3 regions of the Clostridium septicum genome follow, and region 1 is predicted to be linked to each of the others. Evidence: riboswitches for the same ligand, from Rfam matches in the RefSeq annotation. Region 1 holds a riboswitch; each other region holds the start of a gene.
What was found. A riboswitch is a leader RNA that binds a small molecule or an ion and turns the genes downstream of it on or off. The one in region 1 is predicted to bind lysine.
Positions count from the first base shown of each region.

Region 2: linked by a shared signal. The riboswitch ahead of CP523_RS08275 (Na+/H+ antiporter NhaC family protein) and the one ahead of CP523_RS06950 (amino acid permease) in region 1 are both predicted to bind lysine.
Region 3: linked by a shared signal. The riboswitch ahead of lysA (diaminopimelate decarboxylase) and the one ahead of CP523_RS06950 (amino acid permease) in region 1 are both predicted to bind lysine.

Region 1 covers NZ_CP023671.1:1,584,287-1,587,585, reverse strand. The annotation lists gene CP523_RS06950 (amino acid permease) at 1-1,258, opposite strand, end outside; lysine riboswitch at 1,382-1,549, opposite strand; gene CP523_RS06945 (GNAT family N-acetyltransferase) at 1,799-2,734, shown strand; gene CP523_RS06940 (PTS sugar transporter subunit IIA) at 2,815-3,299, opposite strand, start outside.
Region 2 covers NZ_CP023671.1:1,865,462-1,868,760, forward strand. The annotation lists gene CP523_RS08270 (aminopeptidase P family protein) at 1-980, shown strand, start outside; lysine riboswitch at 1,092-1,267, shown strand; gene CP523_RS08275 (Na+/H+ antiporter NhaC family protein) at 1,407-3,149, shown strand; gene CP523_RS08280 (aminopeptidase P family protein) at 3,284-3,299, shown strand, end outside.
Region 3 covers NZ_CP023671.1:1,385,044-1,388,342, forward strand. The annotation lists gene lysA (diaminopimelate decarboxylase) at 58-1,350, opposite strand; lysine riboswitch at 1,484-1,650, opposite strand; gene CP523_RS06110 (beta/alpha barrel domain-containing protein) at 1,805-2,476, opposite strand; gene CP523_RS06115 (DUF1576 domain-containing protein) at 2,699-3,299, shown strand, end outside.

The DNA of each region.
Region 1 (3,299 bases):
CAATAGTACATAATATTAATGCTATTATAGGTCCAAATGGGAAGAATTTTGATTTATAAGGTAATTTGTTTAAATCAAAATTTTGAGCTTTGCAAGCTTTTCTAAATCTATAATGACATAATGCTATTCCCATCCATGCTATAAATCCAGCTAATCCTGAAGCGGCTACAAGCCATACATAAACACTATCTTCAGCATAAATCCCTGTTAAGAAACAAGCTGATGCAATTATTGTAGTGGCTATAACGGAGTTTATAGGAACTCCATTAGAATTTACTTTGGCAAATAGTTTAGGAGCCATACCTTCCTTTGCCATTGAGTATAGCATTCTACTTGAGGCATACATCCCGGAATTTCCAGCAGATAATACTGAACTTAATATTACAGCATTCATAATTGATGCAGCTGCAGCTACACCAGCTTTTTCAAAAACAAGTGTAAATGCGCTTTCTTTAACTCCAACTTCTGAAAGTGGTATTAAAGCCCCAATAACTACTATAGTTCCTATATAAAAAAGTAATATTCTCCAAAATACACTATTTACAGCTTTAGGTATTGATTTTTCAGGATTTTCACTTTCACCTGCAGCAATACCAACTAGTTCAGTTCCTTGGAAAGAGAAACCAGCTAATAAAAATACTATGAAGATAGATTTAAATCCTCCAATGAATGGTCCACCATTTGATGTGAAGTTAGAAAATCCAACAGCATGTCCACCCATTATTCCAAAAATATTTAAAAATCCAATTATTAAAAATACTATAACTGTTATTACTTTTATACTAGCAAACCAAAATTCAGACTCGCCGTAAGCTTTTGTTGATAGTAAATTAAGTGTAACTATTATTGATAGTAATAAAACGCTCCAGATTATCCCTGGAACATTAGGAAACCAAAATTTCATTATTAAAGATGATGCTACAAGTTCAGCAGCAATTGTTATTGCCCAGTTAAACCAATAATTCCAACCAAGAGCAAATCCTACAGCAGGGTCTATAAACTCTGTAGCATATGTGCCAAATGAACCAGAGACAGGCATAAATGTTGCCATTTCTCCTAAACTACTAATTAAAAAATATACCATTATACCAATTAAAGCGTAAGCGACTAAGGCACCACCAGCCCCTGCTTTATGTATTGTATCTCCCATAGCAAGGAAGATTCCCGTACCTATAGAACCACCTATAGCAATCATGCTAAGATGTCTAGATTTAAGTCCTTTTTTTAATTCAACATTGCAACTATTTACTGAATCCATATCAAGTCCTCCATTAACTGTAAAATACATAAATGTTTAACTAAGATGAAGATTAACTTGATTGTAAAATAAAAAAATGCCCTAAGACTATACTCAGGGCATATAAAATACTATTCATATACGAAGAATGATAGCGCTCCACAAATGTGACAGTATTACATATATTCTATGCAACACCAGCATACGGTATTAAAGCATTACCCGTACACTTCGGCAAAAAATCCTTTCACATTACCTCACTGTGCTTAACTCAATAATGTTACTAATAATTTTTGCGCCTCTATCTCAGTTATTCATTTAATGTGATTATTATTAATCAATAAGAAGAAATAGTCAATTTTAATGTAAGTTGTTAAAAGTGAGTTTTAACATTTTAATCTAATATTATTATTAAAATACAAGCATTATCTTAAAATAGCTTGTAAATTTAATTTTAATAAATATATATTCATTTTAAAGATAATTTTATATTGTGTATAAACTATATTTATCGTTATAATAAATATATTATGTTAAAAAAATCCTTAGGAGAATTTATTTATGAAGGAAAGTAAAGGGATAAGTATAGATTTAGTAAAAGGAACATTTAGTGATTATATTATTAGAGATAAAAATAGCATAGTAGTAGGTAGATTTACCATTTTAGAGCTAGATAAGGATAATAAAAAATGCAATGTAAGACTTAAGTTTTACAGATATAATGATCCAGAATTATTAAGTGAAACAGTCAGTAATATATTAAGGGCGATATTTAAGGATTCAAGTATATATAAAGCTAATTTTATAGTAAACGAAAATGCGAATTTTAAAGTGTTTATAGATTTAGGATTTGTTTTAGAAGGGATATTTTCAGATAATCTTTTTGTAAATGGTCATTTTATGGATGAACTTAGCTTTGGTATAAATAGAAGTGATTATAATAATTCATTTGTAACATCCATAATTAGATTGAAAGGTGAAAATATAGAAATAAGAAATTTAACTCCGGAAAATGCTGAAGATTTACTGGATTATTATATAAGAAATAAAGAGCATTTAGATCCTTATGAACCAAGCAGAGATGATAGTTTTTATACATATGAAACCCAAAGGGATATATTAATAGAAAGTTATAGGCAGCTTATAAATGGAACTAGTTATGATTTAGGAATATATAAAGATGAAAAGTTAATAGGTAAAGCTAAACTATCAAACATTGTATATGGAATATTTAAAAGTGCTATTTTAGGATACTCTATAGATAGGGAATATCAAGGGAAAGGATATATGAAGGAAGCGGTGAGGCTTATTTTAGACTATTCTAAAAGTGAATTAGAGTTACATAGAATTGAAGCATCAGTTTTATTAGATAACAAAAGATCTAAAGCTGTACTTTTAGGATGTGGATTTAAAGAAATAGGTATAAATGAAAAATATTTATTTATAAATGGAAGTTGGAAAGACCACCTAACTTTATATAAGATTTTAGAAGATTAAGTTTAATATTAATCTATATGAAAAAACGCTACAAAAATTTTGTAGCGTTTTCTTTAAGCAATAAACCATAAAATTATATATTAAACTTCAAAGTCAACAACTGGAGTTTCACCAGCTACAACTTTTCCAGTAGCAACTGGAGTGATTGATTTAGCTGCATCTACATTAGTTATTAAAACTGGTGTAGCAAGAGATAATCCTTTGCTTGCTATGAAGTTAGTATCTATCTTCATTATAGGAGTACCAGCTTTAACTCTAGTTCCTTGTTCTACAAGTTGTTCAAAACCTTCTCCATTTAGAGATACAGTTTCTAAACCTATATGAACTAACAGTTCTAAACCATTATCTAAAGTCATTGCAAAAGCATGCTTTGTTTTGAAAACTAAAGTTAATTCTCCATCAGCAGGAGCAACAACAGTATCTCCCTCAGCTATTATACCTATTCCATCTCCAGCTAACTTTTCAGCAAAAACTTGATCTGGCACTTCAGATAAAGGAATTGCTTGACCTGAGACAGGAGCAAGAAGTCCAGATGATTTTTTGTTCACTTCTTCTTTTTGTGGAG
Region 2 (3,299 bases), 280 kb from region 1:
AAATATCAGATGTTGATGAAGTTGAATACCTAGGAAGTTTTAAAAATGTATTACATAAAATAATAACTTCAAGGGAAGACTTTAATGTATATCTAGATTTAGAAAAGGACAGCTATAATTCACCAGAAACCCTTGCAGAAAATATTTCATGGGAAATATTTAAGAAGTATCCACAGGTAAATATTAAAAATATTTATAGGATAATAAGTAAATTTAGATTAGTAAAAAGCGAAGAGGAAATCCAAAGAATACAAAAAGCAATAGATATAACAATTGAGGGTGTAAAAAATCTTATGAAGATATGTACACCAGGAATGAAAGAATATGAATTAGAAGCATATTTTGATTTAACATGCAAAACTAAAGGGGTTAGGGATTTTGCTTTTAAAACTATTGCAGCTTCAGGTAAAAATGCAGCAGTACTTCATTATGTAGATAATAACTCAGAAATAAAGGATGGGCAATTAATACTATTTGATTTAGGTGCTCAATATAATTATTATAATGGGGATATATCAAGAACATTTCCTGTTAATGGTAAATTTACAGAGAGACAAAAAGATGTTTATAATTCAGTCTTAAGAGTTAATGAAAGGGTTATTAAATCAATGAAGCCAGGTGTTAGTTTTATTGAACTTAATAAACAAGCTAGAAAATGGATAGCAGAAGAGTGCATTAAACTTGGTTTAATAGAAAAAGAAGAAGAAGTATCAAAGTACTATTATCATAGTATAGGTCATAGTTTAGGAATGGATACACATGATATAGAACCTCCTAATAGAGATGTAATATTTGAGGCAGGAATGGTATATACAGTTGAACCAGGAATATATATAGAAGACGAATCTATAGGAATTAGAATCGAAGATGATGTATTAATAACGGAAGATGCTTGCGAAGTGTTAACTAAGGACATGATAAAAACTGTTGAAGATATAGAAGAATTTATGTTAAATAATAAAAATACACTACAGTTTTAATAAAAAAGACTTTATAACATTAGTAAGTAAATAAAAAATATTCAGATTTTTTACGGAATACTATTGCATTAAATAATTAATGCTTGTATAATCAAATCATAAGTGAATAACGGCAAGGGTAGAGGCGCAATATTTAATAGTACTATTGATGAGATAAGCACTATGACTCAATAGGAAAGGAAATATTGCCGAAGCATACAACTGATGCTTTAAAGTTGTATAGCTGGGGTTGCATAAAATATGTGTAACACTGTCACAAATAATGTTTGTGGTGAGCTATCATTTAAGGATGTTTTTAATATAGTAGTGAAAATATATTAGAGCCTTGAGTGAAAACTCAAGGCTCTTTTTTAATAGAAAATAAAAATATTTAATTAAGCTGCCCTTTAAGTATTCACAATAAGATATAAAAAGGGGGACTTAAATATGAAAAACAATAAAAATTTTAGAGTATTTTTAATGACTATATTGATGTTAATTATGTCAACATCAGTAGTCTTTGCGTCAGAAGTTGATGCAGTAACTAATAATGCAGAGCATTATGGAATTTTAACATTAATACCACCAATAGTAGCTATAATATTAGCTTTCCTAACAAAAAATGTAATAATATCATTGTTTATAGGTATTTTATCAGGGAGTTTTCTTATAAAATTGATAGATCATTCATTATTTAGTGCACTTATTCAATCTTTCTTAGATTTTGTATCAAGAGCGTTAAATTCATTAGCAGATCCATGGAATGCAGGTATTATACTTCAAGTTTTAGTTATAGGAGGTGTAATTCATTTAGTAGCTAAAATGGGGGGAGCTAAAGCTGTAGCAGAGGCTTTAGCAAGAAAAGCTAAAAATGCTAGAAGTACACAATTAGTAACATTGTTATTGGGGATTGCAGTATTTTTTGATGACTATGCAAACTCATTAATAGTTGGACCTATAATGAAGCCTGTAGCTGATAAAATGAGAATATCAAGAGAAAGATTGGCATTTATTATAGATGCTACGGCAGCACCTATTGCAGGACTTGCAATTATTTCTACATGGATAGGACTTGAGGTTGGTTTAATAAACGATGCTTTTACAAATGGAATTGGGCAACAAGTAGATGCCTTTGGGGTATTTCTGCAAACTATACCATATAGATTTTATAATATACTAATAATATTCTTTGTATTTATTACTTCATTCTTATTAAAAGATTTTGGTCCTATGTATAAGGCTGAGATTGAAGCAAGAAGAAGAGATTTAAAGGCAGAAAAAGAGGTAGCAGCAGATAATAATAAAATAGATAATTCAGAGTTAGAACCAAAGGAAGGGATTAAGCTTAGTATATGGAATGCTATAATTCCAATTGGAACCTTGATAATTACAGCATTAATTTGCTTCTATTTTAGTGGATATTCATCAATAATGGCTGGAGAAGATATAGCTCTTCAACAATTAATGGGTAATTCACCATTTTCATTATCAGCTATACAACAAGCTTTTAGTGCATCAGATGCATCAGTTGCCTTATTCCAATCAGCATTAGTTGCTAGTATAGTTACTATAATTATGGGAGTTTTAAAAGGGATATTTACTTTATCAGAAGCTATAGATACTTGGATAGATGGAATGAAGCCATTACTTATAACTGGAGTTATACTAATACTTGCTTGGTCATTAAGTTCAGTAATTAAAGAGTTAGGTACAGCAAAATATTTAGTATCATTATTATCAGGGACATTACCATATTTCCTATTACCAAGTTTAATATTTATTCTTGGAGCAGTAATATCATTTGCTACTGGAACAGCATATGGAACTATGGGGATATTAATGCCACTTGCTATTCCATTAGCATTTTCAATAAATACAGACATGGGATATGTAATAGTAAGTGCAAGTGCAGTGTTAACTGGAGCTATATTTGGTGACCACTGTTCGCCTATATCAGATACAACAATATTATCCTCTATGGGATCTGGGTGTAATCATATAGATCACGTTAAAACTCAAATGCCATATGCATTATTTGTTGCAGTTATTACAATAGTATTTGGGTATATACCGGCAGGATTCGGTTTAGCATGGTATATAGTTTTACCAATAGCTTTATTAGCAGTATATATAGGAGTTCAGATATTAGGAAAAAAAGTAGATTCTGTAACAAATAAACAATTATTATAAAAATTAGTTTTGAAAAGCTAGAATATTTATTCTAGCTTTTTTATTTTAATAGATAATTAATAGATAAAAATAGTTGAATATTCGTAATATATTGTATAATCTATATAGATATAAGAAGAAAGGGGTAAAAAGAAATGAGTAAAATTGATA
Region 3 (3,299 bases), 200 kb from region 1:
AATAGATACTATGTGTATCTATTTTACACATAGTATCTAGCAATATATCTTTTAAAGTTAAATTTCAGAATCTATTAAATCTTTATAGCTTTGTCTTTTTGATACTATTCTTCCTTCTCCGTCTTTTACAAATACTACTGCTGGTCTTAAATTTTTATTATAATTATTTGACATAGAAAAACCATAAGCTCCTGTTGACATTATTCCTAATATATCTCCACTATAAACAAAAGGAAGCTTAATATCCTTTATCAAAATATCTCCTGACTCACAGCATTTTCCTGCTATAGTTACTACTTCTTCATCTGATTCTGTTATTTTATTTGCTAAAACAGCTTCGTATTTAGCTTGATATAAGGCAGGTCTTATATTATCAGTCATACCTCCGTCTACAGCTACATACTTTCTTATCCCAGGAACTTCTTTTATTGAACCTATTGTATATAATGTAGTTCCTGCATTAGCAACTATTGATCTACCTGGTTCTATTGTTAAAATAGGTTTATCTAAATTTAATTCATTACATACTTTATCTACCCTATCTAATATTACCTTGCAGTATTCACTTGTTTTTTTAGGCTTATCCCCTTCTGAATAATATATTCCAAAGCCTCCACCTAAATCTAATTCTGAAATTATATGTCCTGTTTCTTGTCTTATATTATCTATAAATTTAAGCATTATTTCTGCTGCATCACCAAAAGGTTCTGTATCAAATATCTGAGATCCTATATGACAATGTAACCCAACTAATGCTATATTATCAAAGGCTAAAGCTGACTTTACAGCATTTAATATATTATCTCCAATAGGTGCAAAACCAAACTTTGAATCTATCTGACCCGTCTTTATATAATCATGTGTATGTGCTTCAATTCCTGGAGTTAATCTTAAATACACCTTTTGTATTTTTTTATATTTTTCTGCTATTTCATTTACCTTCTCTAACTCCCATAAGTTATCAATAATAAATCTTCCTGCTCCTAATTTAACTCCCATTTCTATTTCTTCTAATGTTTTATTGTTACCATGAAAATAAATATTATCTAATGGATACTCTGCTTTATATGCTGTATATAGTTCTCCACCTGATACTACATCTAAGTAAAGTCCTTCTTCATTTATTAATTTACACATTTCTACTGTTAAAAAAGCTTTTCCAGCATATGCTACCCTATTTCCATTTTCCTTACATTTAAAACTTTTAATATATTCTCTGCAATTATCCCTTATAAGTTTTTCATCTATTACATACAATGGCGTACCATAATTTTTAACTAACTCACTAGCTTTCATACCACCTATACATAATTCATTTTCTTTAATTTCCATTGCCCCAAATAATTTCATACTTTACCTCCATGTTTTAATAAAATAAAAAACCATCACTTCTTTAGTGATGGTAGATTTTCATAATATAAATGGTAGCTATTAAATTATGGTAGTAATTTCCTTTAATCTAATCATAATCTTGCAAACTAATGCCTTTTGTAGCTCTCCACTTACGTGACAGTGATGCATATATTTTATACATCCCCAGAAATAAATTCTTGCTTTTATTTATTTCTTCGGCTATTAACCCTTTCATTATGCTTCTTCGTTTGCCAACTCTTCATAATTACTATTATTAACAGCTCCTCTACCTAATAATCTTAATTCAACTATAAAAAACCTTAATTTATATATTCTCAATTAAATTATTAATTAATTAAACATATATAAAGTTCATTAATATTATTATACACATTTTATGAGATTATGCCATATATTTTTCAGAATTTTTTAAATTTACTTTTAATTTGATTTATCCTCTATATTTATCCATAAGATTACTCATTATATCTCCTGTAACTGGTGGAGTATATGTTATTGCATTTGCACCTGCCTCTATAGTTTCCATTATAGTTTCTTCTGTAGGTCCTCCTGTAGCTATTATTGGAAAATCCGGAAATTCAGCTCTTATCTCCCTAACTATCCTAGCTGTATTCTTTCCTCCTGATACATTAAGAATAGTAGCCCCTGATTCTATTCTTTCCCTTATATTTTCACACTCTGAAACTACTGTTACTATAACAGGTATATCTATAGTTTCTCTTATTTTCTTAACTATACTATTTGCTGTAGGTGCATTTACAACTACCCCCATTGCACCTTTAAATTCTGCATCTAATGCAAGGTTTACAACCCTCTTCCCTTGAGTTATTCCTCCACCAACTCCACAAAATATTGGTACATCGGCAGCCATAACTAAAGCTTGAGTTATAAGTGGCTGAGGAGTAAATGGATAAACAGCAATTATTGCATCTGCATTTGTGTTTCTTATTATTGCAACATCTGTAGTAAATAATAAAGATTTTATTCTTTTACCAAATATCTTTATGCCACTACATTCTCTAATACAAGTTGGAACTTCAATAACATGACTTCGTAAAGTACCTTTTATTTCTGGAACTAGTTTTACCTTTTTAACCCCCACTTTTTTTATTCCTCCTATTAATTTTTTATTATATATTCTCACATTTATCTTTTCGTTAATTTTTTATTTTATTATATTATACTCTTTTATATTTAAATTTAAAGGAGTAAAAATTTTTTTATTGTTTACACTATATTTTTGTGACTTTTACCTTAATTCTACTATATAATTATATTACGTAAACTTTAATTAATAATACATAGTTTCGAGGTGATTTTAGTAATGTCAATAAAGAAAAAACTTTATCCCCCCTATACTGTATTAATAATAATGTATGTTTTCTTTATTATTTTTGCTTTTGCAGTTAACTCTCCAAAAGAAATTTTATCTGGATTAAAAAATATTTTATTTACACCAGATATTTTAATAACAGATTACATTGAAATCGGTGGTATAGGGGCAACATTTGTAAATGCAGCGCTTACAAGCTTAGCTTCTATAGCAATTTTAGTTCTCATAGGTATAAAACCTAATGGTTCTACTATTATGGCTTTATATCTTATGACTGGATTCTCATTCTTCGGGAAAAATATACTAAATATTTGGCCAATTATGATTGGTGTTTATTTATTTTCTAAATATCAAAAGGAACCTTTCTTAAACTATACCCTTGTTGCTTTACTTGCAACTACTTTAGCTCCAACAGTGAGTCAATTAAGCTTTACAGGACATTTTTCTCAATTTGGTGGAATACTCCTTGGCTATGGCTTAGGAATTTTTACAGGATTTATACTTTCGCCTATTGCTTCTCACTGTATAAAATCTCATAATGGATATAATTTATATAATATAGGTTTTGCTGGTGGACTTTTAGCCACTCTTT